DNA from 3 places in the Vibrio rumoiensis genome. Region 3 is predicted to be linked to each of the others. Evidence: predicted binding sites of a transcription regulator. Region 3 holds the regulator's gene; each other region holds the start of a gene.
The links. Region 3 encodes MetJ, which represses methionine synthesis genes. Its sites were predicted from a motif close to TTAGACNTNTANANGTCTAA; they were not measured.
Positions count from the first base shown of each region.

Region 1: metH (methionine synthase) is a predicted target of MetJ. The motif match lies at 8,290-8,309, and genes of this name have one in related genera.
Region 2: VRUMOI_RS12920 (MetQ/NlpA family ABC transporter substrate-binding protein) is a predicted target of MetJ. The motif match lies at 2,993-3,012, and genes of this name have one in related genera.

Region 1 covers NZ_AP018685.1:567,411-578,226, forward strand. Annotated here, with positions in the region: gene rplM (50S ribosomal protein L13) at 314-742, shown strand; gene rpsI (30S ribosomal protein S9) at 758-1,150, shown strand; gene petA (ubiquinol-cytochrome c reductase iron-sulfur subunit) at 1,708-2,301, shown strand; gene VRUMOI_RS02585 (cytochrome b) at 2,301-3,569, shown strand; gene VRUMOI_RS02590 (cytochrome c1) at 3,566-4,306, shown strand; gene sspA (stringent starvation protein SspA) at 4,463-5,098, shown strand; gene sspB (ClpXP protease specificity-enhancing factor) at 5,100-5,585, shown strand; gene metA (homoserine O-acetyltransferase MetA) at 5,771-6,712, shown strand; gene VRUMOI_RS02610 (cation:proton antiporter) at 6,793-8,145, opposite strand; gene metH (methionine synthase) at 8,382-10,816, shown strand, end outside.
Region 2 covers NZ_AP018686.1:61,238-72,053, forward strand. Annotated here, with positions in the region: gene VRUMOI_RS12895 (MFS transporter) at 1-70, shown strand, start outside; gene VRUMOI_RS12900 (hypothetical protein) at 87-362, opposite strand; gene VRUMOI_RS12905 (NADH:flavin oxidoreductase) at 548-1,663, shown strand; gene VRUMOI_RS12910 (DUF2937 family protein) at 1,847-2,380, shown strand; gene VRUMOI_RS12915 (GNAT family N-acetyltransferase) at 2,377-2,823, shown strand; gene VRUMOI_RS12920 (MetQ/NlpA family ABC transporter substrate-binding protein) at 3,032-3,841, shown strand; gene VRUMOI_RS12925 (cytosolic protein) at 4,001-4,774, shown strand; gene VRUMOI_RS12930 (cytosolic protein) at 4,849-5,880, shown strand; gene VRUMOI_RS12935 (hypothetical protein) at 6,233-6,520, shown strand; gene yjjG (pyrimidine 5'-nucleotidase) at 6,629-7,303, opposite strand; gene VRUMOI_RS12945 (DUF2938 domain-containing protein) at 7,395-7,880, opposite strand; gene VRUMOI_RS12950 (helix-turn-helix domain-containing protein) at 7,966-8,355, shown strand; gene VRUMOI_RS12955 (MarR family winged helix-turn-helix transcriptional regulator) at 8,415-8,906, opposite strand; gene VRUMOI_RS12960 (alkaline phosphatase family protein) at 9,138-10,816, shown strand, end outside.
Region 3 covers NZ_AP018685.1:235,459-246,274, forward strand. Annotated here, with positions in the region: gene priA (primosomal protein N') at 1-1,959, opposite strand, end outside; gene rpmE (50S ribosomal protein L31) at 2,232-2,450, shown strand; gene VRUMOI_RS01080 (malic enzyme-like NAD(P)-binding protein) at 2,611-3,867, shown strand; gene metJ (met regulon transcriptional regulator MetJ) at 3,996-4,313, opposite strand; gene VRUMOI_RS01090 (O-succinylhomoserine (thiol)-lyase) at 4,637-5,803, shown strand; gene VRUMOI_RS01095 (bifunctional aspartate kinase/homoserine dehydrogenase II) at 5,804-8,215, shown strand; gene metF (methylenetetrahydrofolate reductase) at 8,526-9,413, shown strand; gene VRUMOI_RS01105 (PadR family transcriptional regulator) at 9,491-10,042, opposite strand; gene ppc (phosphoenolpyruvate carboxylase) at 10,290-10,816, opposite strand, start outside.

The DNA of each region.
Region 1 (10,816 bases), 330 kb from region 3:
GCATAAAGCGCTTAAATCGTTATTTTTCTTTATATATGATGATATTTATCGATAACGAATCCCTATTTTTAATTAATCACACTTTTTTGGCAAAAATAGATGATTTTTCCTTCACTCTTCTCTATAATCCTGCGACCCACCGTTACTGCAGGCTAAGTTCTATGGACGAAGCCGAGAGTACCAACGACTCGAAGGGGTGATGAATGGGACTCTTAGACAGTGGGAATAAGCTTTTAGAGCTTCTTATCCTAAGGGTAATAAGCGGTTGCTTGTTCCTTAAACTATGAATTTAAATTAAACGGGTATTATTAGCATGAAAACTTTCGTTGCTAAACCAGAAACTGTAAAACGCGACTGGTATGTTGTAGACGCTGAAGGTAAAACTCTTGGCCGTCTAGCAAGTGAAATTGCATCTCGCCTACGTGGCAAACATAAAGCTGAGTACACTCCTCACGTTGATACTGGTGATTACATCATCGTTGTAAACGCTGAGAAAGTAGCTGTTACAGGTAACAAAGCGAAGGGTAAAATTTACTACCGTCACTCTGAGTTCCCTGGTGGCCTAAAGTCAATCTCTTTTGAAAAACTGATTGATAAGAAGCCAGAAATGGTTATTGAACTAGCTGTTAAAGGTATGCTACCACGTGGTCCTCTTGGCCGTGCTATGTACCGTAAGCTAAAAGTTTACGCTGGCGCTGAGCACAACCATGTTGCTCAACAACCACAAGTACTAGACATCTAATCGAGGATTATCGAAATGGCAGAGAATCAATACTACGGCACTGGCCGTCGCAAAAGCTCAGCTGCTCGTGTTTTCATCAAACCAGGCAGCGGCAACATCGTAATCAACAAGCGTGATCTAGACACCTACTTCGGTCGTCCAACTTCACGCATGGTTGTTAAACAACCTCTTGAACTTGTTGACATGGTAGAGAAACTTGACCTATACGTCACTGTTAAAGGTGGTGGTATTTCTGGTCAAGCTGGTGCGATCCGTCACGGTATCACACGCGCTCTTATGGAATACGATGAAACTCTACGTCCTGCTCTACGTGCAGCTGGCTATGTTACGCGTGACGCTCGTTGCGTTGAACGTAAGAAAGTTGGTCTACGTAAAGCACGTCGTAAACCACAATTCTCTAAGCGTTAATTTTCTCTACAGAGTTTTCTCTGTATTGCGAATCAACGTCACCAGTTTTCTGGTGTGTGGTTACAAAAGCTCGGCTTCGGCCGGGCTTTTTTGTTTTTACTATTTGGCTGAAAATTCGTCGATTTAGTAAGGCTGATGCTCAACAGCCTCATCACTCTCCTTCAATGATATCGCCTCATAAGCTATTAATATAAATGTTACATAATGTGTCATTTTAAGTGGATTATCTTGCATTATCCTATTGGTTTCGGACCTTTTTAGATTTTCTATTCTCGCATTTTATTTTGTATTTGTTGTTTTTAGGCGCTTTTGTGAAGTCCTAAACAAATATGGGTCATAGATGTTATTAAAAGGTAGCTTTACCTTGTCTCTATGTAGCGCTTTATTTATCATTTAAAAGAATTTTTTATAAACATGTGCATGATAATTAGCATATTAATATCGATGGAAATTAAATCGATTTTCAAAAAATGAAAATGCACGCTAAGAGTACTAAAGTCGCATGAACTATGGATTGGGTTACTCTTTGTATTTAATACAGATTGGGAGAAATTTGGATGAGCAATGCGCCTATCAATAATGGCCGCCGGCGCTTTTTGACTGCCACTACCGCGGTTGTTGGTGGAATAGGAGCGGTGGCGGTAGCTGTGCCTTTTATTAAATCTTGGAATCCAAGTGAAAGGGCAAAAGCTGCTGGTGCTCCGGTGGAAGTGGATATCAGTAAATTAGAAGAGGGTCAGCTTGTTCGTGTTGAGTGGCGAGGGAAGCCAGTTTGGGTGGTGCGTCGTTCCCAGTCAACGTTAACACAGCTTGAATCTTTAGATGATAAGCTTCGCGATCCGACATCAGAGCAAGAACAACAGCCTGCTTACGCTCAGAATAAATACCGTTCAATCAAACCAGAATATTTTGTTGCGGTGGGTATTTGTACTCACCTTGGTTGTTCTCCAACGTATTTACCTGACACTTTTAGCGAGCAAGTTCAGGGTGTTAAATCGGGTTTCTTTTGTCCATGTCATGGTTCTAAATTTGATCTGGCTGGTCGAGTGTTTCAAGGGGTGCCAGCGCCATTAAACTTAGTGGTTCCAGAGCATGGATACTTAAGTGATACACGGATTATCATTGGCGAAAGTCGTGAGGAGGGAGCCTGATGCAAGCCTTACTTGATTGGGTAGAAAAACGTCTACCAGTGATGGATGCTTATAAAAAGCATTTATCCGAATATCCAATGCCTAAGAACTTCAACTTTTGGTACCTTTTTGGTTCTTTAGCAATGTTAGTCTTAGTGAATCAGATCCTGACAGGGATTTGGTTGACCATGAATTATGTTCCTTCTGGTGATGGCGCTTTTGCCTCGGTTGAATACATCATGCGTGATGTTGAATATGGTTGGCTACTCCGCTATATGCACTCAACTGGCGCATCTGCATTTTTCGTTGTGGTGTATTTGCATATGTTCCGTGGCCTTATTTACGGTTCATATCAAAAACCACGTGAGCTTTTGTGGATCTTCGGTATGTTGATCTTCTTAGTGTTAATGGCGGAAGCTTTCATGGGTTACTTGCTACCTTGGGGACAAATGTCTTACTGGGGGGCTCAGGTTATTATTTCCTTGTTTGGTGCGATTCCGGTTATTGGTGATGATTTAACACTCTGGATCCGTGGTGACTACGTTATTTCTGGCGCCACTTTGAATCGATTCTTTGCTTTACACGTGATCGCACTACCAATTGTTTTATTACTATTAGTAGTACTACACGTATTGGCATTGCATGAAGTTGGCTCAAATAACCCTGATGGCATTGATACTAAAATTCCGAAGGCACCAGATGATAATGGTGAGCACAAAACTCAGTTTGCATTCCATAAGCAATTTACCAAAAAATACAACATCATTGATTCAGTACCATTCCATCCTTATGGAACGGTAAAAGATCTCGTTGGTGTTGCTGGTTTCTTATTCTTCTTTAGTTATGTGTTGTTCTTTAATCCAGAAATGGGAGGCTATTTCCTTGAGCCGCCAAACTTTGAAGCTGCAAACCCACTGAAAACACCAGAGCATATTGCGCCAGTATGGTATTTCACGCCTTTCTACGCGATTTTACGTGCGGTACCAGATAAGCTGTTAGGTGTTGCTGCAATGGGCGCTTCAATCTTGTTCTTATTCTTATTGCCTTGGTTTGATCGTTGTAAAGTGCGTTCATATCGTTACCGCAGTAAATGGCACCTATTGAATATCATTCAGTTCGTGATCAGCTTTATTGCCCTAGGTATTTTGGGAACCTTACCAGCCACTCCGCTCTATACCTTTTTAGCGCAGGTGTTTAGTTTAGGTTATTTCATGTTCTTCATTTTGTTGTATTTCTACAGTAAGAATGAAGCAACCAAACCATTACCAGAGAGGGTAACATTCAAATGAAAAAGTGGATTATAGGACTTTTGACTATTATGTTGCCGTTATCGGTCATGGCAGCGGGTGGTAATGTACATTTAGACAAAGCGAATAATGATCTTACCGACCAAGCTTCATTGCAGCGTGGTGCTAAGACCTTTATGAGCTACTGCGCTGGATGTCATTCCACGCAATATCAGCGCTATCAACGCGTCGCGACAGACTTAGGTATTCCTGATGATTTGATGATGGAAAACTTAGTCTTTGATCCAAAGGCAAAAATTGGTGATTTGATGACCAACGCCATTCCTGCTGAAGATGCAGGTAAATGGTTTGGGTCACCACCACCTGATTTAACGTTGGTCGCTCGTGTGCGTGGCGTTGATTGGTTATATACCTACTTACGTAGCTTTTATGCAGATCCGTCACGTCCATTTGGGGTGAACAATACCACTTTCCCTAATGTTGGTATGCCACATGTACTTGAAGGCTTACAAGGTATTCCTGAGCCTGTTTATGAAACCACTACGGTAGATGGTGAAGAGCATAAAATTGTCGTTGGTACTAAAATTACCAAAATGGGTGAACTGACAACGGAAGAATATAACAATACGGTCCGAGATTTGGTCAACTTCCTTGAATATTCAGGTGACCCCGTCAAGCTTGAACGTCATGCTCTTGGCTGGTGGGTAATGGCATTCTTGGTACTCTTTACCATTGTTGTGGTCTTACTCAAGAAAGAATATTGGCGTGATGTTCATTAATGGCAAAGGCTTGTTGCGCTATACTCAATAAGCCTTGGGAATAAAAATTAGCCTGAATGTAAACATTTGTGCTAAAATTCCTTGCTAATTTTTATGTAATGGGGGCATTTAGCCTCCATTCTTTTTTATTTTTTAAGTGTGCTGGAGGGCTTCTCAATGGCTGTAGCTGCCAATAAACGTTCTGTGATGACTCTATTTTCAAGTGCTTCAGATATGTATAGCCATCAGGTTCGTATTGTTCTAGCCGAAAAAGGGGTAAGTGTTGAGGTTGAGTTAGTTGAAGAAGATAACCTACCAACAGACCTAATTGAATTGAACCCTTATAAGTCAGTTCCGACTTTAATTGATCGTGAACTTGCACTTTATAATTCTAACATCATCATGGAATACCTTGATGAGCGTTTTCCTCATCCGCCTTTGATGCCTGTCTATCCGGTTGCACGTGGTAACAGTCGTTTGATGATGTATCGTATCGAGCGTAACTGGTATTCACAAGCTGAAAAGATTGTTTCAGGAACACCTGAAGAAGCAGAAGCCGCTCGCATCAAATTACGTAATGATTTACTAACGTTAGCGCCTGTTTTCGCTGAATATGAACACTTTATGAGTGAAGAGTTCAGCCTAATTGATTGCTACTTAGCACCATTACTATGGCGTTTACCTACATTCGGTATTGAATTATCAGGTCCGGGTTCGAAAGAACTTAAGATCTATATGAGCCGCGTATTTGAGCGTGATTCATTCTTAGCCTCTCTAACAGAAGCTGAACGAGAAATGCGTTTGGTTCGCTAGTATGGATATGGACAAAATGACACCAAGACGCCCTTATTTGGTGCGCGCATTTTATGAATGGTTAGTGGATAATGAACTGACGCCTCACTTAGTGGTGGAAGCTACATTACCAGGTGTACGAGTGCCTGTTGAGTTTGTGCAAGATGGTCAAATTATTTTGAATGTTGCGCCACGAGCGGTTGGTAACTTGGAAATCAGTAATGATGCCATTATGTTCAATGCTCGCTTTAGTGGTCGCCCACATTCAGTCATTGTTCCTATGTATGCAGTACAAGCTATCTATGCGCGTGAAAATGGCGCAGGAACCATGTTTGAACCTGAAGATGCTTACACGGTTGAAATGGAAGCAGGCATCAAAGAAGAGCCTGTATCATCCCTATCAAGTGTGGATAGCCCAAGCGATGAAACGCCAGAAGCGTCAGCATCTGATGAGTCTGAAGCCCCAGCGAAACCTAAAGGTCGTCCAAGTTTAACCATCGTTAAATAGTGATAATCACGACATCTTGTTTTCAAAAGCAGCGCTTTCATGCGCTGCTTTTTTTTGCGCTAAACTTAAACTTAGTTAACTAAAATAAGCGGTCTGGCGTCACGGATATTCTTACTCGACATTCACCTTTGTCTTGATATACTTATAGGTGTTTAGACGTCTAGATTGCTTATGGAGAGAGTGCAATGCCAATCAAGATTCCCGATCAGTTACCTGCTTCTGATATTTTACGTCAGGAGAGAATCTTTATTATGTCGGAAACTCGTGCTACCACACAGATGATTCGCCCACTTAAAGTTTTGATCTTAAATTTGATGCCGAAAAAAATTGAGACGGAAACTCAGTTCTTACGTTTACTGTCAAATAGCCCGCTTCAAGTCGATATAGAGCTACTTCGAATTGATGATCGCCCGAGTAAAAATACGCCTACCGAACATTTAAATAATTTTTATCGTCAGTTTGATGTGGTGAAAGATCGAAATTTTGATGGTTTGATCATTACCGGGGCTCCATTAGGTCTCGTTCAATTTGAAGATGTCGCGTATTGGGATCACTTACAGACCATTATGGCGTGGGCGAAAGATCATGTCACCTCGACATTATACGTTTGTTGGGCGGCACAAGCTGGCCTCAAATTGCTATATAACCTGCCAAAACGCACACGAAAAGAAAAGTTATCCGGTGTTTATCGCCATGATGTCGTTAGTGAATTTCATCCAGTAGTAAGAGGCTTTGATGATAGCTTCTTAGCGCCACATTCTCGTTATGCAGATTTTACGGATGAGTATCTTTCTAAGCACACCGATTTAGATATTCTGGCGACCTCTTCGGATGCCGGTGTCTATCTTGCGAGCAGCAAAGATAAGCGACACGTTTTTGTTACCGGGCATCCTGAATATGATTCTCATACTTTACATCATGAGTATATGCGAGATTTAGCTGAAGGGATGGATCCGGCGGTTCCAGTAAATTATTACCCTAATGATAACCCTGATAATCCACCAATTGCGAGCTGGAGAAGTCATGGCCATTTACTCTTTTCCAACTGGTTAAACTATTGTGTGTATCAACAAACACCATACGATTTGGATCATTTCTCAGTAGATAATTTTACGAAAGATGATTAAGCGTTTTATTCAAAATCGTAGCTAATAAAAAAGCAGCATAACCGAAAAGTCATGCTGCTTTTTTTGTGAGGTGATTTGTTTTACACGTCTTTGTTTAACGTCTCTTTTTGTGTTGTTGAGTCTGCTTCAACTTGTGCACGTAATTTATCAGCATCTTCCATTTGTTTTTGGATCACTTTTGCTTTATTGATCATTGGTGTGATCGTCGAGCCTTGAATTAATATCGAGAACACAACCACGGCATAAGTCATCACCATGATGATTTCTTTTACATCAATATTGTCGGCGGTAACAAAGTATTTTCCATGTGGAATAGAAAGTGCCATTGCTAACGCAAGACCGCCACGTAATCCACCCCAGGTTAAGATCTTCACTGACCATTTATTGTAAGTACGGAAACGCTTAAAGCCGATAAACGGTATCCACACACTTAAGAAACGAGCGAGTAGAACCAGTGGAATCGCAATGGCCATCATAATCCAATCTTCAGAATGGAATTCAAACAATAATAGCGACATACCGATAAGCAAGAACAAGATGCCATTTAGAAACTCATCAATTAGCTCCCAGAAATGATCCATGTGCTCGGTACTTTCTTTTGAGAAACCAACGTAGCGAGTCCAGTTACCAATCATGATACTTGAAACGACCATTGCTAATGGGCCTGATACTTCAAGTGTTTCGGCAAAAGCATAACCTGCAGTGGGAATACAGATCATCAATAGTAGTTCCATTGAGTGATCATTGGTTGAGCTGATTAGATAATGGAAAAGCAAACCTAATACGAACCCGTAAGCAATACCACCGACGGCTTCTTGCATGAATAAGCTTAATACTCCACCAACCGTTGGTGCATTGCCACTAAAGGCGACGGTAAAGATTGTTACGAAGATAACTAAGCCAATACCATCATTAAATAGTGACTCACCTTCAATTTGAGTTGAAATACGTTGTGGTGCTTTAAGTTTTTTAACAATTGCGAGTACTGCAATGGGGTCTGTTGGTGAAATTAGCGCACCAAACAATAAGCAATAAATGAGATCTATATGAATATCGATTAGATTACAGATGCCGTATAAGCTGAAACCGATAAAGAAGGTGGAGAATACCGTACCACCAAAAGCGAGGATGGCAATTTCCCATTTCTGATCTGCAAAGTGAGGTAATTTAATACCTAAGCCCCCTGCAAATAATAAAAAGCCAAGAATTCCATTTAACAAGAAGCTTTCAAAGTTAATTTCAGCCATTGTCTTTGAAGCAATATCGACAAGGTTGAACCAACCACTTTGACCAGCAATAAGGATTAGCAGGGAGAGCATCATTGCTCCGGCTGTTATTGCAATTGTCGTCTGTAGACGACCAAATTTTGCATTAATCAATGCTATTACCATCGCAGCAAACGATAGGAAGCAAAGGGTGTTATAGACCGACATAATTAAACCTTGGCTAATGTAACAAATTGTAATCACGCAATTTTCGTGCGCTTAATGATAAATATCAATATATTTTTAATAAGATTAGAGTAAAGCAGATAAAAAGCATGTTAAAAAGGCATATATTAGTCGTTTAAACTTGTTTTAGACGTCTAGATTTCTATGTTAGGATATCTTAAAGAATTAAGGAAAGAGGTTGTATCGTGGCTGGAAGCTCAAATTCTCATCGTAGTGAAATAAAACATCAAATTCAGACATTATTAAAATCTCGCATTTTATTGATTGATGGCGGCATGGGGACCATGATCCAGTCTCATCAACTGCAAGAAAATGATTACCGAGGTGAGCGCTTTGCTGATTGGCATAGTGATCTCAAAGGTAACAACGATTTATTAGTATTAACTCAACCGCAGCTGATCAAGAAAATTCATAGCGATTACTTAGCGGCTGGCGCGGATATTCTCGAAACGAATACTTTTAACTCCACTACCATCGCGATGGCGGATTACGACATGGAAAGCTTGAGCGCAGAAATTAACTTTGCTGCCGCTAAGCTTGCCCGTGAAGCAGCCGATGAGTGGACGGCAAAGACACCAGAGAAACCTCGTTTTGTCGCTGGTGTGTTAGGGCCCACTAACCGCACTTGTTCGATTTCACCTGATGTCAATGATCCTGGTTTTCGTAATGTCACATTCGATGAGTTAGTGGTTGCTTACTCTGAATCTACCCGAGCGCTAATCGACGGTGGGGCAGATATCATCATGATCGAAACGATCTTTGACACCTTAAATGCAAAGGCTTGTGCTTTTGCGGTGCTCAGTGTCTTTGATGAATTAGGTTTTAAACTCCCTGTGATGATTTCTGGCACGATTACCGATGCCTCTGGACGTACCCTTTCAGGTCAAACGACTGAAGCATTTTATAATGCGATGCGTCATGTTGAGCCTTTATCGTTTGGTTTGAACTGTGCACTTGGGCCTGATGAGCTTCGTCAATATGTTGAAGAGCTTTCTCGCATTTCAGAAAGTCATGTTTCAGCTCACCCGAATGCCGGCTTACCGAATGCTTTTGGTGAATATGATCTTGAACCACGAGAAATGGCCAAACACATTCAAGAATGGGCCGAAAGTGGTTTTCTCAATATGGTTGGTGGCTGCTGTGGCACTACTCCTGAACATATTCGTCAAATGGCTCGAGTTGTTGAAGGCGTTAAACCTCGCGCATTGCCAGAGTTACCAAAAGCCTGTCGCTTATCCGGTTTAGAGCCATTAACGATTGATAAAGACTCGTTATTTGTGAACGTGGGTGAGCGTACGAACGTAACGGGTTCTGCTAAGTTCAAGCGTCTGATTGTGGAAGAGCAATACGATGAAGCGCTTGATGTGGCTCGTGAACAAGTCGCGAATGGCGCGCAAATTATCGATATCAATATGGATGAAGGGATGCTAGATGCTAAAGCCTGCATGGAGCGATTCCTGAATTTATGTGCCTCTGAGCCCGAAATTTCTAAAGTGCCAATTATGGTTGACTCCTCGAAATGGGATGTCATTGAAGCCGGTTTAAAATGCGTACAAGGTAAGGGCATCGTCAACTCTATCTCAATGAAAGAAGGGGTTGAGAACTTTATTGAGCAAGCCAAACTGATCCGTCGCTATGGCGCGGCAGTGATCGTGATGGCATTTGATGAAGTGGGCCAAGCGGATACTCGCGAACGTAAAACCGAAATTTGTACTAAGGCCTACCGTATTCTGGTGGATGAAATTGGTTTCCCACCTGAAGATATTATTTTTGACCCGAATATTTTTGCTGTCGCGACTGGTATTGATGAGCACAATAATTATGCGGTCGATTTTATTGAAGCAGTCGGTGATATCAAGCGAGACCTGCCTTACGCGATGATTTCGGGTGGGGTATCTAACGTTTCGTTCTCATTCCGAGGCAATAATTACGTACGTGAAGCCATTCATGCCGTGTTCTTATATCACTGCTTTAAGCGTGGTATGGATATGGGGATCGTGAATGCTGGTCAGCTTGAAATTTATGATAACGTTCCTGAGAAATTGCGTAATGCGGTGGAAGATGTCGTACTCAACCGCCACGGCAATGCTACCGAAAACCTTCTAGAGTTGGCCGAAGAATATCGTTCAAATGGTGTGGGTAAAGCAGAAGATCCCGCTTTATTAGAATGGCGTACTTGGGAAGTCGAGAAACGTTTAGAGCATGCGTTAGTTAAAGGTATCACTGAGTTTATTGTTGAAGATACTGAAGAGGCACGCGCTAAAGCCAAGATGCCTTTAGAAGTGATTGAAGGGCCATTAATGGATGGCATGAACGTAGTCGGTGACTTATTTGGTGAAGGTAAAATGTTCCTTCCTCAAGTGGTGAAATCGGCGCGTGTGATGAAACAAGCGGTCGCCTACTTAGAACCTTACATTAATGCTGAAAAACAAGTAGGCCAAACCAACGGTAAAATTTTGTTAGCCACGGTCAAAGGCGATGTACATGACATCGGTAAGAACATCGTTGGGGTCGTATTGCAGTGTAATAACTACGAAATCATCGACCTTGGCGTGATGGTACCAACCGAGACCATATTAAAGGTTGCTAAGGAAGAAAACGTCGACATCATTGGCTTGTCTGGTTTGATTACGCCATCGCTTGATGAAATGGT
Region 2 (10,816 bases), on a different replicon from region 3:
TAACCAAGTAAAGCACACGTCTGTTGATGACAGCATGGCAACCGAAAAGGCAACCGCAAACTCGAAGTAACTCTGAAAAGTAGGCCTTACAGAATATGGTTACGCACCAGCCCACGTTTAACGTTTTTACATAACTTTCCAAAGCGGCGGATTTCATCAAACTGAGGGATCACGCCGCGTTTTAACGCACTCTCCCAATAAGACAGTTCAGAGTCGACTAACTCCATCAGCTTTTTCGGGCAACCAATGCAATTGCCTTCGGTTCCACAGACGAAAGTCTCTTCTTCATAAAGAGGAAAGGTGGATTTCGCTTCATCAATAATCAATTGCATCGCATCCGTTCGGCTGGGTTTGTGATTCATAATCCCTCCTATTAATGCGGTTATAATATCCCTTTCATCACCAAGGCAACATTGAACTTTGTGGGTAGATTGGGCCATTAATCCCCCAGACCTTAATCTAGATTAAAAATTCCGGCGCCAATCTAAGGTAATATGCCTGCCTACTTTTGCTTGCCTGTCATTTCCCCAATTATTAAGGAGTAGTCGTGACTACTTTATTCGAACCTAGCCAAATCGGCGCTATGACCGTAAAAAACCGCTTCATCAGAAGTGCCACGTGGGAAAACATGGCAACAGAAGATGGCCACATGACGAAGCAGTTATATGCGATTTATGAAGAGTTAGCCAAAGGGGAAGTTGGGCTCATAGTGACTGGCTATGCCAATATTGTTGCAGAGGAAAAACCCAACGCTGGCATGATGGGGATCTACAACGATGACTTTATCGAGGAATATAAAAAACTGACCGATCTCATGCACAGTTACGATGCCAAGATCGTGATGCAAATTGCCTACGGCGGTACTAAGTCGACCTACGATATTGGTGAGCGTGTGATTTTTGCGCCAAGTGATGTGTGTGAAAAAAGCACGCAAACGCAGGGTAAACCGATGACCAAAGAAGAGATCGACTACATTGTTGATGCCTTTGCTCAAGCGAGTTTACGTGCCAAGAAAAGTGGTTTTGATGGTGTTGAGATCCATGCTGCGCACACCTATTTGATCAATCAGTTTTTAAGTCCTTACTACAACCGCCGTGAAGATGAATACGGTGGCAGCTTGGATAACCGTCTACGCTTCTTATTAGAGATTTATCAAGCGACTCGTCAATTAGTAGGCGAGGATTTCCCGATCCTAGTAAAACTGACCGCAACGGAATTTTTTGAAGGTGGCTTAACCTTTGATGAAACACGTATTATTTGTAAAAAGCTGGAAGCGGCTGGAGTCGATGCGATTGTCATGTCGGGTAATGTTCACGGTAAAGCCAGTACCTTAGTTGGTGAAGCTTATGATGGCTACACCTTGAAAGATGAGGGCTATTTCCATGAGTATGGCGATGTGATCAGCCAAGAGGTTAATATTCCGGTGATCACCGTTGGCGGCTTAACCGATATTAATGCCATCGAAGACATCGCAGCGCGTACCAATATTCAATACTTCGCGTTATCTCGTCCGCTGCTGTCTGAGCCAAATCTCATTCAACGCTGGAAAGAAGGCAACCGAGCCCCAGCTGAATGTGAAAGCTGCTCAAAGTGCCGAACCAAGCGTGGTAACTTCTGTATCGTGAATAAAGATCGCAAGCGTCAACTGGCTCGATTGGCGTAGTACACTAGCCAACGTTTATTGAGATGATTGAGCGTCGACGGTAATCAGCGTCGCTCAATCTGATCTTGTCGACCCTCTCACCATTTAACAGCAAACTCACCGTAAACCCCTGTGCATTTTCTTCTCTTAATGTATTCTCGTTAAACGTTCATCAGAAACGCCTTAGCTAGATTGGAGTGAGTCATGCAAAAGATCATCGATTATCTCAAACTCGCGATACTGATATTTGGTGTGTTAATCGGTGTTCAAATTCCCGGTTTCGTTAACCAATATGGTCAAAACTTAGACGCTAGAGTAGCGGAATCATCGCAAGGCTTAGCGCAGTTTCAACAAGATGCCGATCAATACTTTCATGGCAGCCTCGACCAGTTGCTCAAGCATTACGCTCGCAATCAAGATCCTGTCATTGTTGCTGGTGGACAAAGTATTCAAGCGCTTGTCGCCAGAAACCACTTGTTGACCACCGCCAAAGCAGATTTTCATCAATCACTATATAGCCCGTATTGGCAGGTATTCATTCATCCTATTGCGGAGATCCGCGATGAGGTTTGGCAGCATTATCAATACAAAGTGATCCTCAATACCGAAGCGATAAGCATTGGGGTGATATTTGGGTTAGTGGTATTAGCGGTTTCGGAGTTGGTGCTATTTATGTTGTTCTCATTGTTAAAAAGCCTATTTGGTCAGCCGCATAAGGTCACAAGGAGGGGGCGATGATCATTGAACAGGGCACTATTGAAGAGATTCTTGCAATCGATAAGCGTATCCCAGAATTCGATGGCCGTACTACTCGAAATAAGTTGGAATCTCGTTTAGCGGATAAACCACACCTTATTTTGATCGCAAAACTCGAAGGTGAATTAGCCGGCTACAAGGTTGGATATCAACGAAATTCGGGCGAATCAAGTTCAGGTGAATTTTACAGCTGGTTAGGTGGCGTTATACCGCAGTATCGTAACCAAGGTATCGCCACTGCTTTACGGCAATACCAAGAGCAATGGGCGCAACAATCGGGTTATACATCGATAGGGGTGAAATCGATGAACCGTTATCCGAATATGCTGCATTTATTAATATCCAGCGGTTATCAAATCATGGGTTATGAAAGTGGCAATGCCAAAGGTGAAGGCAAGATTGTGTTTTATAAATCGCTGATATGAGGAAATACAACGATATGGGTAATACAATCTTTAAAACTCATTTTGATATCGAGTGAATTTAGAGAGCGGAAGTGTCGCCATTTATGTTGAGTTTCCTGATATAACCAATCGTTATACCTATCTTACTTTAAATCATTATGTTTTCTTTTCGGCTTAAGGTAGTCTGCATATAGAAGTCTATACGGCTATTTGTATGAAAGGGATATTTATGACAATCAAGAAAACCATCACCAAACTCGCGTTACTTTTTCCTTTGGCATTAGGGTTAAGCGCTTGCGGGCAAGAAGAAAAAACAGAAGTCATTCGCGTTGGCGCAACCGTAGGACCACACGCTCAAGTGGTTGAGGCGGTTGCAGAAGAAGCCGCGAAGCAAGGGTTAAAAGTGGAAGTGGTGACATTTTCCGATTACATCACACCAGATGCCGCGCTCGTTGATGGCAGCATCGATTTAAACAGTTATCAGCACCAGCCTTTTTTAAACAACTTTAATGATAACAATAAGAAAGCACACTTAGTGTCTATCGGTCGCTCGATTTTGATGCGCATGGGGATTTATTCAGATAAGTATCAATCACTGGCCGATTTACCTCAAAAAGCGACCATCACTATTCCGAATGATCCAACCAATAGTGGCCGAGCTTTATTGCTATTAGCCGAAGCAAAACTCATTACTTTAAAGCCCGGTTTAGGCTCTAAAGCGACCGTATACGATATTACCGAGAACCCAAAACAGCTTGAGTTTATAGAAATGGATGCCGCGCAATTACCAAGAACCTTAACGGATGCGGATGCTTCGGTGATCACCATGAACTACGTGATGTCTTCAGGGCTCGACCCAAAAAAACAGGGCATCTACTTTGAGCCTAAAGATGCGGAACTGGCGGTAATGATCATCGCCGCACGAGAAGCGGATAAAGATAACCCAACCTATAAAAAGTTTGTTGAAATCTATCACTCACAACCCGTGCGTGATTTCATTCAAACCACCTTTAAAGGCACCATTGAGCCTGCGTTTTAATCGAATATACAATTTAAAAGACGGGTAAAAATAAACGAGCACTTCTGATGGGAGTGCTCGTTTTTGTATTCATAATGGCCAATCAATACCTCACTGCGTTTTACATCACCCCTCATTATTTGTTAAGGTTCGCGCGCATCAAATTCGCGAGAGGGATAAATGAAACTACTGTATAGGCTGGATGAATGGATTTCTCTTCCTGAAAATGAGCAACAAGCTCGACTTCCTCTCTCTGGCAGTAGCCAACTTGATGATGTGTTTGTTCGCTATCAACTGGTGGATTTAAATAAGCCGTTATTGTTTACCTTCTCGCCTTCTGGCACGGATGTGAAAGAGAGAGATTTGCATGACAACTTCTCTCCTTGGGGTTATGAACTAACCCAACAACATCAAGTGAATGTGGTTGCTTTTCAGCACCTTGGAATGAGTAATTGGTTCCGTAGCCCTAATTTGATTTATTTCCTTGAGCAACTTTCGATGTTGCTGACACCTTTCAAACTTCGTTTGGGTTATGGCCTCAGCCGTGGTGGCTTTGCGATTGGTGCTTTTGCCAATTTGCTTAAATTGGATCATGTTCTGTTGTTCTACCCTGTCAGCACCAAAAATCAATCACTGGTGCCGTGGGATGACCGTTCTAGTACGGCACTGGCTCAACAATTTGATTGGCAGGGTGCTTATCATGACCGTGATCTCGGCAATGCTCAGGGTTATATCATTTATGATCCGACCAATGATATTGACAGACTTCATGCCGAGCGTTACCCCAAATTAACCCATTTTACGGTGGTGGGAATGGGGCACGGAATCCACCCAAATAATTTAGACAGGCGAGATTTTTATAATCAGATGGTCGAGCAATTTATTCATCGACAACACATAGATATTTCTCGGTTTGACGAGCAAGTCAAAATCCAGTTTTTAAAAGAGGACTGATCTCCCGTTAATGGGGGAAATACGACATAAATAAATTTAAAACAATTGCTTAAGGCAGTTTAGACGGAGGATAAATGAAGTTACTGTATTGGTTGGATGAATGGTCTGCGCTTGATAAACAAGAGCAACAAGCGAGACTCCCAATAACAGGAGAAGACTTACTAGACGATGTGTTTGTGAAATATCAATTTGTCGATATCAATAAACCACTGTTGTTTACCTTCTCGCCAGCCGGTACCAATGTACAGGAACAAGATTTGCACGCCGATTTCGCGCCTTGGGGTTACAGCCTTGCACATAAACAAGGGGTCAACATTATTGCTTTTCAGCACTTAGGTAAAAGTAATTGGTTCCGTAGTCGTAATTTGATTTTCTTTCTTGAGCAATTGTCGAGCTTACTTACTCCGTTTGAATCACGGTTAGGCTATGGTTTGAGTCGTGGTGGCTTCGCCATTGGGGCTTTCGCAAAATTATTGCAACTCAACCAAGTCTTATTGTTTCATCCCGTTAGTACCAAAAATAAAACCTTAGCGCCTTGGGATGATCGCTCAAGTACCGACATCGCGCAGCAGTTTGATTGGCAAGGGGATTATCACGATTTGGATCTGGGAGAGGCGGAAGGCTATATTATTTATGATCCGACCAATGAAATCGATCGTTTGCATGCCAAGCGATACCCACAGCTGACGCATTTACGAGTGTTCGGCATGGGGCATGGCACTCACGCCACCTATCTAAATAAGTTTGGTTTTTATAAGCAAGTGGCGGTGGATTTTATTCGCCATCAACAAATCGATATTGGTCAATTTCGCCATCAAACCAAAACCTTGCGCTTAAAAGAAGAATATTACGACACCCTCAATAAAGCGAATGCCAACTCATCCCATCGCTTAGGCTTATTGAGCACCGCGCACAATGTGTTGATTGATGAGAAGAAGGCGCACGTAAAAGAGCATAAAAAGACCATTGATATTCAGCCACTGGTGGATATTGCAATTAAACATCAACAAGATAATCCGCAAGATGCGGTCCAGCTATTAGAGCTTGCTCAGCAGATTGCCCCTGATAATGTGTTGGTTGAGCATAAGTTGCAGCAGTTATCTTAAAGATATTGGGTTGCATTGTTATCCAGTAGATGTAAAAAAGTGAGCTTATCTAAGGCTCGCTTTTTTACATTAGCTTAGGCGTATTTTTGTTATCGATAACAGTTTTGTTTCCATGAGTAGGGGCCTGATTCTGCTACTTTGCTATCTTGATGATTGAAATGAAGTCATTTTTTATAGGCCCCTCAAGATTCAAAAATGGTTCACACCCTTCTTACCCTTAAACCAACATTCCATACCCGATCTGAGCAGCGCGTGGTACTCTCATCACATATTCGTTGAATTGCGCCTGTTCGCGACAAAGCACCGCATACTAGACGTGACGATGAGTTACTGTTGGTTGGAGTAGATAAAAATGAACGTGGATAAAGCAAAAAAACGCATTGCGAAGATGGTTAAAAAAGGCTTTAAAGGATACCCACAAATTACATTAGAATATTTTGGAGCGAGTGCTGATTGCGCCACAGAGGTTGTGGTTGGTTTTACTCTAGAGGAAGGTGCAACCGTTCAAGAGCAGCGTTTTTCCAGTGAGACCGACGTGCGAGAGCATGAAGTGATCCAATCGGCGTTGGTTAAGATTATTGAGCGTGCCGATGCGAAATCGGTGATGGAAGCGGAAGGGGTGTCAGTTCAAGTTAAGTAGCGCAGAGAATACGGCTTAGAGCAATAAAATGGAGCCACCGATTTGTCGACTTTCTCTTTTTATTGAAGTGAAAATAGCGTCGGTGGCTCAATGGTATTTGGAGTGTGATTAGGCTTCTAGAATAGCTTGAAGTTCGGTTAATGAACTCACGGTGTAGTGTGGGTTAATACCATCGGTTGCCGCAGCGCCGTGATGGTTTAACCAACAAGTTTCAATACCAAAATTGATGCCGCCAAGAATATCGGAATGCAGGTTATCACCCACCATCAACACTTTTGATTTACATGGATTGCCCGCGCGTTGTAGGGCATGCTCAAAAATGATGCGGTCTGGTTTGGCGGTGCCCACTTCTTCTGAAATGATCACTTGGTCAACATAGCTATCCATGCCGGTACGAGCCAATCGAATCGCTTGTAAATCGGTAAATCCGTTGGTGATAATGCCAACTTTCGCCTTGCCTGTAATCGCTTCCATTAACTCTTTAGCACCGGGTAGCACCGCACAAATGTCGGCCATCGCTTCTAAAAAGGCAGAGTTGAGTTCCGCTGGCGTAGTATTAAGTCGCTGCGCCCATGAATCAAAGCGAGTGTGCTTAAGTTCATCGGCGGTGATGTCGCCATTTTGATAATCCACCCAAAGCGGCTTATTCACTTCTTGGTAGGTGGCAAAATCTTGTTCTGTGAAGTCGACACCTTTGCGTGAAAACATCAGTTGCATGCCCTTGAAGGCGTCAAAATGGAAGAGGGTCTCGTCGGCGTCAAAGAAAATCCAATCGTACTTCATAATTACTTCCTTGAGAGGGGGAGTGGTGTGATTCGGCGTTAGTGTAAAATTTTTTGCTTTGGAAGAAAATCACTTATTCTGTAGGGCTATTTTACAGTTGGCTATTTTTGAATAATAAAGCGCAGAGAAATAAGCCGAGCCCATAGCTAGTGTGAGCCATCAAACTCAACACGCGTGCTCGCCATGGGGTTGGGGTTCGGCTGGCTGCGATGCCAAAACCAAAGCATGGTTGCATGATGAAAAATGGCAATATTAATGTGAGTGTTGAAGTGAACAGTGCTGGCGTCAGGCTAGGGTTGTTTAACCATGCTTGTCCAAAGATGGATACATGCCCGACAACAAACATCACACCAATCAAATAATGTAATGCCCAACCCAGCGCTTTTTCTTTCGGCTTTTTTGGCGTTTGGATGATAGAACGATGCATCAGTTTTCCTTCGGTTAAGCAATAAATCCAACGACCGACGAGCGCATAATTGAGGGGCGGAATACCGAATAAACGTTGCTGTATTAATGCCCAAATATCCATGCAAATGGTTGCTCCTATGCCTAGAACAATGATTGATAAAATACTCATAACGATTTTCCTTATTGGTCATGTGTTCAGTTAAGCTAAACTCAGTCTACAACTTGAAGTTGGCTTTAAGTCAAGGGAGGGAATAATGGATATTGCGGAAGTGTCTCATTTGTCAGGTTTTGCCCCATCAACGCTGAGATATTATGAAAAGTTGGGTTTGATTTATTCCACAGGGCGCAATGGGTTAAGGCGTCAATATTCGCCTAGTGTGTTGAATAAATTAAATATTATTTCGCTAGGACAGATGGCAGGGTTATCACTTTCAGAGGTCGCCATGATGTTTAATACAAAGGATGAGTTGGTCATTAATCGCGAGACTTTGCGACAAAAAGTACACGATATTGATCAGCAAATTATCCGTTTAAAATCGGTGAGGGAGAGTTTACATCATGTGGTGAGTTGCCCGCATGAATCGCATTTAGAGTGCGATTCTTTCCAAGCTTTGCTGAAATCGGCAAGATCTTTGAAGGCATAAAATGAAAAAGGCAGCGCACTACAACGCTGCCTTTATCGTGGAATCACGAGATGCCTCGATTAACTGCTTGGGGTTCCTTGATGATGGGCAATATTTCCCACTTCAAGTAGTGGCGCGACATCAAGATCGGCTGCGTTCATCATTTTTGAAATGCGTTGCACTGAAGAAAGCAGTAATGATTGTTCCCAAGAATCGAGATTTTGGAAACGTTGAATAAAGTGGTCCTGCAACGGTAGTGGCGCTTTTTCAAGTAGCTTCGCACCTTCTTCGGTTAAGTAGGCGTGGACTTTACGTTTATCCAATTGACTACGTTGGCGCTTAACTAAACCGCGCTTTTCGATACGATCGATAATCGTGGTGGCGGTTGCTTGACTCATATTGGTGTTCATTGATAACTGACGAATGGTGACTTCACCAGAATCACGAATTGAACGCATAAGTAGCAACTGTGGGCCGGTTAAACCAAGCTCTTTATTTAATTGTCGTGAATGTAGGTCGATTGCACGAATGATCTGACGAATCGCGATCAGAACTTCTTCATGTTTATCCATGTTGTTGCTCCCATAATGAAGACGTGAAAGTAACCTATCTGTCTTTATTCGCAAAGGGAAAAGTACATTGAGGTATTAAAATGTGGATATTTTACGTTAAGTGTAAATAAGAGATGAAATTTCACTCAAACCATAATTATTGTTTATGTATTTGTGGTTAAATTAAACGCTTAAATATTGACGATATTGTACAAGAATTAAGGGTATATGGAAATGAAGCCAAGGATAAAAATGAAGCTTGTCAGTTTGTGGGCGATGGCCACTTTGACTGGCCTCAAGGTGTCGTTAGTGCATGCGGAGAGTGTGTCGAATATTCCGGTTGTTGCGCCTCTTTATTACAGTGGTACTTTAATAAAAAATAATATTTTAAATCAGTTTGATACGACTATTTCAACGGGAAGAGATGTTACTGCATTTACGATTGCAGGCATGACATTAGATGCTTATATTCTGACACTTCCTCTTGATGTTGAAACCAAAAGTAGAGTAATTAAACGCCTTTCTAACCCTTTTTATAGTATCTCTTTAGGCCACTTCCTCTACGTTTTTTATGATCAATACAGCCGAGCAGAAAACCAAGACCAATTTCGAAAATATTTATTTAATCATTATTCTTCTTCTCAATTAGCAGGCTGGCAGCATTCTCTTTTTCGTCTGGATGAAGAGACATCTAAAATAGCAGAAGAAGAATTAAGCGATGATGTTGAACGCCGTGAAGGGGTGACGATGAATCGTCAGTTTTTCGCGATGTTAGTGAGTATTTATGATGAACTCTTTAATAATGATGATTGGGAATTAGCGAAGTCGTTACCCGATCATTATCAATATCTTACTCACTCACCAAAAGACCTCGCCACTATTGAGCATGTTCAATCTTTATTGATAGGAGAACTTGCGAAATATGCGAACAGCATGCCTCAAGGTGAGATGAAGGCGGCAATGAATGCCATTTTGGACGATGCTCAACCTGCGAATAAAGATAAGGTAAACAATAAAGCGCAAGCATTAACGATCACGTTAATCGATTTTGTTCGTATGAATGTTTTAAAAGCTTATCGTCAATATGTTCAGCCGACACAACGTGCCGACGTTTTCACTGAATGGATGCAAGATAAGCTAGATGAAAACCCTGATGAGTTAATTGCTTATTTACAATCACGACAGAACCGACCAAGAGCCGTTCAAATTGTCGTTGATGGTTTAAGCCAAGGTTTAATGGAAGGATTGTCACAATCTAAAAGTAGCCCTTATTTGCAACAAGCACTCAAGCAAGATCAGGTATTTAAAGATTATAAACCCACGAGTGCGACGGCCAAGCCAGAGCATATACCTCAACATCGTTTTCTGAAGCAATTGACCTCTCAAGGTGAAAATGATCCTAACTATTTACCCTTTTTTAAGCGTTTGTATCAACTACACGGTAATGGCATTGCCAGTGATGGTATTTCATCGACTCCAACAATTAGTGTTCGTAACTTACCCATCGTGAAAACTGGTGCTGCAGTTGCTGGTAAAGGCGGAACAGGGATCCCTAATTTCCATTTTGTAGATAGACAACAAGATCGTGCTTATTACTTTTTTGGTAATGATGCTTTGCAATTGGAACCTTTAACCGAGCAACGTGGTATGAAAACCATGTTCGACCGTTTAAATTATTTGAAAACGATGAACTGTAATGCTCAATATGATTGGAATGCACAACTTAGTTTTGATGCGCTGGTGAATTTAGGGCTTGGTGAATCGATACGCGATTTTGGCGAACAACGTTGCATATTAGAGTTGAAACGAAGAGCGCAAGTTGAAACGGTGGTAGCGGAAAAACGAAAAAACTTAATTAAAGAACTCAAAGCCTACCAAGAGCTGGGTGGTTGGAGAGTGCTGACCAAGATAAGCCAAAAGGGTGTGTTGAA
Region 3 (10,816 bases):
TAAAAAGGCTTCAACGTCGTCGTTATTGTTGCCTTCAGCACGAAACAGCGTCAAAAAGCTGTAAGGGGGAAGCTGGGCCATTTTTCGTTCGGCCAGCGCAGTTTGAGCAAAGTGTTGATAATCTTTGTGTAATAGCGATTGCAATAAGGCATGTTCAGGGTGATGTGTTTGCAATAATACTTCACCCGGCTTACTGGCTCGGCCTGAACGTCCCGCGACTTGAATAAACAGTTGAGCAAGGCGCTCGGATGCTCGAAAGTCACTACTATAAAGTGAGCCATCAACATCCAATAAACCAACCAAAGTGACATCCGGGAAGTGATGGCCTTTCGCCAGCATCTGGGTGCCGATAAGGATTTGATATTCACCTTTACGAATCGATTCTAGCGCGTTTTCTAAGCTGCCTTTGCGGCGGGTACTATCACGGTCAATTCGTATGGTTTTAAATTCAGGGAACAGTAACTCTAGCTGTTTTTCGAGTTGCTCTGTCCCCACACCAACGGAAACAAGCTGAGTCGAGCCACAGCCTTGGCATTGTTGAATCACTGGGCGTTGTGAGCCGCAGTGATGGCAGCGAATTTCTTGGCTACCTTGATGAAAGGTGTAATAAGCATCACAGCGCTTACACTCGGCAATCCAACCACATTCATGGCACATTAGGGCAGGAGAGAAGCCACGGCGGTTTAAAAACAACATCACCTGATTGCCCGCGTTAAGATGGCGACGCATTTGAGCAATTAATGGCGCGGATAACCCCCCTTCTAAATAGAGGCCTTTAATATCTAAGACATGATGTTTGGCTGGTTGTGCATTACCGGCGCGCTTAGTTAATGTTAAGTAATGATATTTGCCTGTTTTAGCATTATGTAGCGTTTCTAAGGCTGGCGTCGCTGACCCAAGCACTACTGGGAAGTTTTCTTTGTGGCCGCGCATTACCGCGACATCTCGAGCATGATAACGCAGCGTATCTTGTTGCTTATAAGACGCGTCATGTTCTTCATCGACGATGATGATTCCAAGATCGGCAAAAGGCGTAAATAACGCAGAGCGAGTGCCAATAATGATCCCCGCTTGTTTGTCACGTGCGGAAAGCCATGCATTTAATCGTTCGGTTTCGTTTAAGCCAGAATGCATCACTTCAACTGGCACATTAAAGCGGCGCTTAAATCGGTTAATCGTTTGTGGTGTCAAGCCGATTTCGGGGACGAGTATTAATGCTTGTTTACCTTGTTCAAGCACAGGTTTGATAATGCTTAAATAGACTTCGGTTTTACCTGAACCGGTTACCCCATCAATTAAAAAACAGCCAAATCCAGGATGGTTATTAATACTGGCAACTGCAATGGCTTGTTCTTCATTTAAGTGTGGTTTGTGTTGCTCGTTTTCCAATTGAGCAGACCATTGAGGTTGAGTCGGCTGAGTGTGTTTAGCTTCAATCCACCCTTTCTCTTGTAGCGTTTTTAAGGTAGTGCTGCTGATGTCTTCATCAATCATGGCTTGATGTGGCAAAGCGCCGTGATCGAGCATACGAACCACTTTCGCTTGTAGGTGCGCTCGGCCGAAGCCGGCAGTTAATTGGTTTTTGCCCGCTTCGGTAATGTGCCACTCTTTGAGGCTCGTGAAATCGGCAGGTTTGCCCTTTTTCAATAATGAAGGTAAAGCCATCGCCAGCGTATCACCAAGTGGGTATTGATAAAATTGGCTACACCAGTGCAATAATTGATAGAGCGGTTGAGGCCAGACTGGTTTAGCATCTAAACAGGCTTTAATCGGTTTTAATTGCTCAACCGGGAAGTCCGAATGATTGACAATACCAACGACAATTCCAATTAAGGTTTGTCGACCGAAAGGTACAGAGACGCGGCCACCAACAACGGGAAATAGGTAATTAGGAATAAGGTAGTCAAAGCACTTATCTAAAGGAACGGGTAGAGCAACTTGAGCAATATTAGGCTGCATAAGTAAGAAAATTGTCCTTTCGACAGTAGGGTAAGACAAATGAAAGACTATGATAAAACAGCCGTTATCGATATAAAACTGAAATATTGTAGAAAAAGGGAGCAAATGTGTTGATCGATGGAGGCGGATTCACTATTATACTGCGCCTCTAACGATGTATATTTTTACATCATTTTTTAGTAACAACGTATGGTGTCTGACTGCTTGAATACTCGCAAGAGATATTTCAGTAAGAATCGGATAGCGATACGGACCAATAAAAGGTTTGTCCTATGAAAACTGGTATCCACCCAGAATACAAAGCTGTAAATGCAACTTGTTCTTGCGGTAACTCTTTCGAGTTCAACTCTACGCTAGACAAAGACACTATCCACCTAGACGTATGTGACAAATGTCACCCGTTCTACACTGGTAAGCAACGTATCGTTGATACTGGCGGCCGTGTTGATCGCTTCAACAAGCGTTTTGGTGCACTTAGCAGCAAAAAATAATCTTCCACTAAACGACTTTAGTGAAAGACAGAATTTGAAAGGGATGCTTCGGCGTCCCTTTTTTATTGTCTGAAATTAACGGTATTGACTACCAAGTTAACTTTTGATCCTTTAAAATCATCTCCCCCCTACTAAATAGAATAATTAGGAAACGCTCACTATGTCTGATGATCAGCAACTCAATGATTTTCGCCAAAAAGCACTGGATTACCACGCTCAGCCTACCGCAGGTAAAATTGCCATTGCTTTAACTAAACCAGCCGATACGGCGGAAGATCTAGCTTTGGCTTATAGCCCTGGTGTTGCTGAGCCGGTACGTGAAATCGCACTAAACCCTGATAATGCTTATAAATATACTGCTAAAGGTAATACGGTTGCCGTTATCTCAAATGGTACCGCTATTCTAGGTTTAGGTAATTTAGGTCCATTAGCCTCAAAACCAGTTATGGAAGGTAAGGCGCTGTTATTTAAACGTTTTGCTGGATTGGATTCTATTGATATTCAGGTTAAGCATCGTACTATCGACGAGTTTGTTGATACGGTGGCTAATATTGCTGATACTTTTGGTGGCATTAACCTAGAAGATATTAAAGCGCCAGATTGCTTTGAGATTGAGCGCCAACTGATTGAGCGTTGTGACGTGCCTGTTTTCCATGATGATCAGCACGGTACGGCGATTGTGACGGCAGCCGGTATGCTGAATGCAATAGAGCTACAGGGCAAGAAGCTGTCTGAGTGTAAAATTGTTTGTTTAGGCGCAGGTGCTGCGGCAGTCGCCTGTATGGAGCTACTGATCAAATGTGGCGCATTACGTGAAAAAATCTACATGCTTGATCGTAAAGGCGTGATTCATACACGTCGTGATGACTTGAATGAGTACAAACAATTGTTTGCTAACAACACTGATATGCGTACTTTGGAAGATGTGATTGAAGGCGCGGATTTATTCCTAGGTGTATCTGGTCCAAATCTGTTACCACCAGAAGCGCTTGCGTTAATGGCTGATAAGCCGATTGTGTTTGCTTGTTCAAACCCTGATCCTGAAATCAAGCCAGAGTTAGCCATCAAAGTCCGTAATGACTTAATCATGGGTACGGGTCGTAGTGATTATCCGAACCAAGTTAATAACGTTATTTGTTTCCCATTCATTTTCCGTGGCGCATTAGATGTTCGTGCCAGTGAAATTAATACCGAAATGAAATTGGCGGCAGTTGAAGCGATTCGTCAATTAGCGAAACAAGAAGTACCAGCCGAAGTATTAAAAGCGGCAGGGGTTGAAGCGCTATCATTTGGTCCGGATTACATCATTCCAAAACCAATGGATCCGCGTTTATTGTCTGAAGTGGCTGGTGCGGTTGCTCGTGCTGCGGTTGAGTCTGGTGTCGCACGTATCGAATTGCCGGATCAGTATAAGTAAAAAATAAACTCGAATACTAGGGCGCTTCGCTTCTTGTCGCTCGAATACAATAAAGCCCGCTCAAATGATTTGAGCGGGCTTTATTTTTTCTTTTTCGAAAAACGAGTTACGACAATCCGAGTAACGTATTAATCATCAAACGCTTCGAATTCAATGCCCATTTCGGTCATTAAGCGTTTTACTTCGGTTGGGATATCGTCTGGTCGATCTTTACGCAAATCTTCATCTGTTGGTAAAGGTTGGCCAGTATAAGCATGTAAGAATGCTTCACACAGTAGTTCACTGTTGGTCGCATGACGCAAGTTGTTGACTTGGCGGCGAGTGCGTTCATCGGTTAAGACTTTAAGAACCTTTAATGGAATAGAAACTGTGATCTTTTTGACTTGTTCACTCTTTTTTCCATGCTCTGCATACGGGCTAATGTACTCACCATTCCAATCTGCCATCACGCACCTTCGTTATTTAATATCTGTAATTAGTGGCTGAATGCCAATTTTAGGTGCATTTACTGCCGAAAGTAAAGACACTTAGATGGCTAGAGGTCTTGACGTCTCAATTTGTGAGGGATAAAGTATCACTCTGTCTAGCTTAAGAATAAACCATTGCAGGGTGATTTATGTGATCGCTCTTGTTTTAAAAGCGGTAAAATAATGTCTCTTTTAAAATTGAGTTGGTGCAAATAGCACTTTGGTTATATTTGGGTATAGTAGGTTTTAGTATCAGCCTCTGTGTATATTGATTGCGAATGCAAAAGGAAAGGAATACGCCAATGAGTTCAAGAAAGCCAGCAACAGTCGCGGTTCGTACCGGTATTGAATCGGATAGCCAATTTCACGCGGTCGTTCCGCCTATTTATTTATCGACCAATTATGGCTTTCCTGCTTTTGGTGAAGTGCCTAAGTATGACTATACTCGCTCAGGTAATCCAAACCGTGGTTTACTTGAACAGGCGTTATCTGAACTTGAAGAAGGTGCTGGTGCGGTGATCACCAATTGCGGTACTTCAGCACTCAATTTATGGGTTTCAGCCTTTATTGGCCCTGATGATCTGATTGTTGCCCCACATGACTGTTATGGCGGCACTTATCGCTTATTTAATACTCGAGCACAAAAAGGCGACTTTAAAGTTCAGTTTGTTGACCAATCAAACCAAGCTGAATTTGATGCTGCGATTGCTCAAAAGCCTAAATTGATTTTATTAGAAACCCCCTCAAACCCATTAGTGCGAGTGGTGGATATTGCTAAAGCTTGCACAAAAGCTAAGCAAGTCGGTGCGTTAGTAGCCGTGGATAACACCTTTTTGACACCGGTGTACCAAAAACCATTAACCTTGGGGGCCGATTTTGTGATTCACTCGACGACTAAGTACATCAATGGTCATTCTGATGTGATTGGTGGGGTGGTTATCTCTAAAGACCCTGAGCATGTAGAAACGCTTTCATGGTGGGGCAATTGCATTGGTGCAACCGGGACACCTTTTGATAGCTACATGACATTACGTGGCTTGCGAACCTTAGCGGCACGTATGCGAGTACATGAAGAAAGTGCTCAAGATTTGTTGGCATATTTACAGCAGCAACCATTGGTTGGCACGATTTATCATCCGAGTTTGCCGAATCATCCCGGTCACGATATTGCTAAAGCGCAGCAACGTGGTTTTGGCTCAATGTTGAGCTTTGAAATAAATGGCAGCATGGAACAGTTAAAGACCTTTGTCGGTCAATTAGAATTATTCTCTCTGGCTGAATCGTTAGGCGGAGTAGAAAGCTTGATGTGTCATCCTGCATCCATGACCCATCGAGCGATGTCAGATGAAGCACAAGCAGAAGCGGGAATCTCACCGTTACTACTACGTGTTTCTGTTGGATTAGAAGATAGTCAGGATTTAATCGCTGATTTAGAGCAAGCTTTTAGAAAAGCACAAGAGGTAGCGTAAATGACATCCGCTCGTCAGTTACACAAATTTGGTGGTAGTAGTCTGGCCAATCCAGAGTGCTACAAACGAGTCGCCAATATCTTAAAAGAATATTCATCGCCTGCTGATCTCGTCGTGGTTTCAGCCGCCGGTAGCACCACTAACCGTTTAATTGACTGGATTAATGCGCTTGATAAAGATGGCCGTATTGCCCATGAAATTTTGCAACAATTACGCCAATTCCAAATTGGTTTAGTCGAAGAGCTATTGCCAGAAGATAAAGCTCAGCCTTTATTGGAATTGCTAAGCCAAGAATTCATGTTATTGGGTGATATTAATGGCCCAGTCAATGACGTTATGCGAGCGAGCATTTTAGGCCATGGTGAAGTGTGGTCATCTCGCTTATTGGCCGAGTTACTTTCTCATCTCGATATGGAAGCGGTGCAACTTGACTCTCGTGATTTTTTACGAGCTGAACGAGGGGCTCAACCAGAAGTCGATCGTGGGCGTTCACTGCCGCTATTAAAAGAAAAACTGGCCCAGCACGGTAAATTACGAGTGGTGATCACTGGATTTATGGCGCGTAATGATGCGGGTGAAACGGTATTGCTTGGACGTAATGGCTCGGACTATTCTGCTACCGTGATTGGCGCATTAGCTGAAGCCATTAGAGTGACTATTTGGAGTGATGTGGCTGGCGTATATAGCGCAGACCCTCGTAAGGTCAGTGATGCTTGTCTATTGCCATTATTACGCCTCGATGAAGCGAGCGAATTAGCGCGTTTAGCGGCACCTGTATTACATAGCCGCACCTTGCAACCTGTCGCACAAAGTGCCATGGATTTAAGCTTACGATGCAGCTATCAACCGGAATCGGGTTCGACTCGTATTGAGCGGGTACTTGCTTCCGGTCGCGGTGCCAAAATTATCACCTCACTTGACGAAGTGCTACTGATTCAAATTCACTTTGGCGCGGGTCATGATTTCTCTCGTTTAGAATCAGAATTAATGCGTTCGTTAACTCGCGCTCAATTACAACCATTAGCCATGCAGTCTCAACCCGATCAAGGTTTAGTATCTTTGGCTTACACGGCTGAAATTGCGGCAAGTGCGTTGACGTATTTACAAGATACCGCAGTAGGTGCTGAAATTAAGTTACGCGAAGGCTATTCGATGGTGGCGGCCGTTGGTGCAGGGGTGACGATTAACCCTAATCATTGTTACGGTTTTTATCAGCAGCTAAAAAATGCCCCGGTTGAATTTATCTCTGAGGCGGAATCCGGTTTAAGTTTAGTCGCTATTTTACGCAAAACGGATGTGGCTAAATTGGTGGTGGATGTCCACTCACAATTGTTCCAAGCGCAAAAGAGAGTGGCCATTGCTTTGTGTGGTAAAGGTAATATCGGTTCAAGCTGGTTGGAGTTATTTGCTGAACAAAAAGAAGAACTCGAAAAACGTCGTGGGATGAGTTTCGATTTGGTTGCGGTCATCGATAGCCAAACTTATTGGTTAGATTTGAATGGAATTGACCCTACTCAAGCATTGACACGCTTTTCTGATGAGTCGGTTGCGAATGATGGTCAGTCTTGGCTGAAAACTTTAGCGCATCAAACCGATTATCATGAAGTGGTGGTAATGGATGTGACGGCCAGTGCTGAATTAGCGCTTCAATATGAAGAAATCGCCGAGCATGGTATGCATCTTATTTGCGCCAATAAAGTCGCGGGATCGGCGCCTACCGAACAATATAAACGTGTTCTGAATGCCTTTGATAAAACGGGCCGCCATTGGTTGTATAACGCGACCGTTGGTGCTGGATTGCCGGTTAACTATGCGATTCGTGACCTGCGCAATAGTGGCGATCAAATTACTGCGGTTTCGGGGATCTTTTCGGGGACTTTATCTTGGTTGTTTCAACAATTTGATGGTTCGGTTCCCTTTACGGATTTAGTCGATTTAGCATGGCAGCAAGGTTTGACAGAACCGGATCCTCGTTCGGATTTAGATGGCTCGGATGTGATGCGCAAGTTGGTGATTGTGGCGCGTGAATCGGGCTTGGAAATTGAACCGGAAAATGTCAAAGTTGAATCTTTAGTGCCTGATGAGCTCAAAGATCTTTCCACCGATGATTTTTTTGATAAAGGTAAAGTGTTAAACGAGTTGTTATCAGAGCGTTTAGCCAAAGCCCAGAAGCAAGGCAAAGTGTTGCGTTATATCGCTCGCTTATCTCGAGATGGCAAAGCCACAGTTGGCGTGGAAGCTTTATTACCGGAGCATGCGCTAGCCAATTTACTACCGTGCGATAACGTTTTTGCGATTGAAAGCAAATGGTACAAAGACAACCCATTAGTGATTAAAGGTCCTGGTGCGGGAAGAGCGGTGACGGCGGGTGCTCTGCAATCGGATCTTAATCGTTTATCTAATTTGATTTAGAGAGTATTAGAGGCTGTAAGCTGTAGCTTCACTTTAATACAACGAAACGAAGAACCGAGTTATGCCACTTCAAAGATTGAAGTGGCATTTTTTATTTTTGAGAGTTGCTCACCAATTATATGAATAAAATTCATGATAAGAAGATTGACTTTAGATCCTATTCAATTCATTCTGTAGACATATAGACGTCTAAATGACTTCGAAAAATTTTTACTTAAGTATGATAGATATAAGGATACTTTTCAGATTCATACTTTTTGGGTGAGTTAAGTTTTGATGAATTGAGTGGCTTGGCCACAGGGAGTTAAACATGAGTTATTCACACGCAGGCCACATTGATGCGTTAAATCATAATGTTGCTGATCTTGCGGGCAAAATTAATGTTTCTTTTGAATTTTTTCCACCGAGCAGTGAAAAGATGGAAGAAACCCTGTGGAATTCAATTCACCGCTTAAAAACGCTACAACCTAAATTTGTCTCCGTTACTTACGGGGCGAATTCTGGTGAGCGTGACCGTACTCACTCAATTATCAAAGAAATTAAAGATCAAACCGGTCTGATTGCGGCACCACACTTAACCTGTATTGATGCTTCACGTGATGAATTAAAAGAGATCGCCAAAGACTACTGGAATAATGGTATTCGCGATATCGTGGCTTTACGTGGTGATTTACCGCCCAACGGTGGCAAACCAGATATGTACGCATCGGATTTAGTTGAATTACTAAAAGGGGTGGCAGATTTTGATATTTCGGTGGCCGCGTATCCGGAAATTCACCCTGAAGCAAAAAATGCTCAAGCGGATTTAATTAACTTAAAACGTAAAGTCGATGCTGGAGCAAATCGTGCCATTACTCAGTTTTTCTTTGATGTTGAAAGCTACTTACGGTTTCGTGACCGCTGCGTAACCGCAGGTATTGATGTAGAAATCATCCCAGGGATTTTACCTGTTTCTAATTATAAGCAAGCGAAGCGTTTTGCTGATATGACCAATGTGCGTATTCCAAGCTGGATGGCCAAGCAATATGAAGGGTTAGATGATGATCCGGTGACACGTCAAATGGTCGGTGCAAGCCAAGCGATTGATATGGTTAGAACATTGAGTCGTGAAGGGGTGAAAGATTTTCACTTTTATACGCTTAATCGTTCAGAAATGACCTATGCGCTTTGCCATACTCTAGGTGTTCGCCCGCGTTAATTATTTTCATCAAGACCAATTATTAAAAACAAAGGCTTACTGACGTTCAGTAAGCCTTTTTTATCTCTGCTTGCCCATTATTGCTCTGGCTGTGAAAAGGTTGCTAATTGTTGTTTCACTTCGCTTGCCCATTCAATCCAAGTACTACGCTCTAAAATATTACGCCTTAAGATTAAATGTTCCAATTTGGCGTGCTGATCAAGAGAATGATGGTTTCGATAAAATTGATTTTCAAGTTGCTGATAGTGTTTCAATAAGGCTTCAGCTTCAGGGATAAGCAAGTCTAATTGCTGAATAAAACGGTCGGCCGATTCAACGGTGCAGGCCATTAACTTTGCGGAAAATTCATCTCGGGTGGCTGTATAAGGGGTTGGTTGGTTAAACCATCCGGTTAATTCTGTGCGACCGAGTGAGGTAATGGTATAAATCTTTTTATCTGGTTTACCAATCTGAGGGTGAATGGTCGATGTCACCCATTCCTGTTTTGCCATCTTGGCAAGTTCCCGGTACACCTGCTGATGGCTGGCCTTCCAAAAATGTCCAACGTTATGTGAAAACGCTTTGCTGATGTCGTAGCCGGTCGCAGGCTCTCGACTTAATATGGTTAAAATAACGTAAGGCAGTGACATGTAAGCTTCTAATTTTCTTAATAGTAGGGATAAGATAACGTAATCGAGGCAGATTATGTACTGATGACAAAATTAATATTAAAAAAGAAGAGCTAAATCAAACCTTGTCAGCTATTTGTTTTGAATTTGACCAATAGATTGTTTGCTTTGTTTAAAAGAAAAAAGAAAAAAGAAAAAAGAAAAAAGAAAAGCCGCACTTAGTTGATAAGTGCGGCTTCTTACATTTAGACATGACAGATTAAGAGGTTTAACCCGTATTACGCATACCTGCTGCGATACCTGCAATTGTCAGCATTAACGCTTCTTCTAATTCAGAAGATGGGTTATCGCTTTGACGAGTACGGTATAGCAACTCGGCTTGTAGCATGTTCAATGGCTCAACATAGATATTGCGTAAGCGAATAGACTCTAAACCCCAAGGGTCGCTTTGCATTAGGTTCTCGTTATTTTCAACGTTTAGAACCGTCACGATATCTTTTTGCAACTGTTCACGTAAACGCTCACCAAGAGGCCATAATGACTCATCGGTTAGACGTTGATCGTAGTAACGAGAAATATCAATATTACACTTAGAATACACCATTTCTAGCATGCCAAGGCGAGTAGAGAAGAATGGCCATTCGCGGCACATTTCTTCCAACATTGGCTGGTGGCCTTGTTCGATGGCGTGTTGAATCGCTTCACCCGCTCCGAGCCATGCTGGTAATACTAGACGGTTTTGGCTCCATGAGAAAATCCATGGAATAGCACGTAAGCTTTCCACGCCGCCATTTG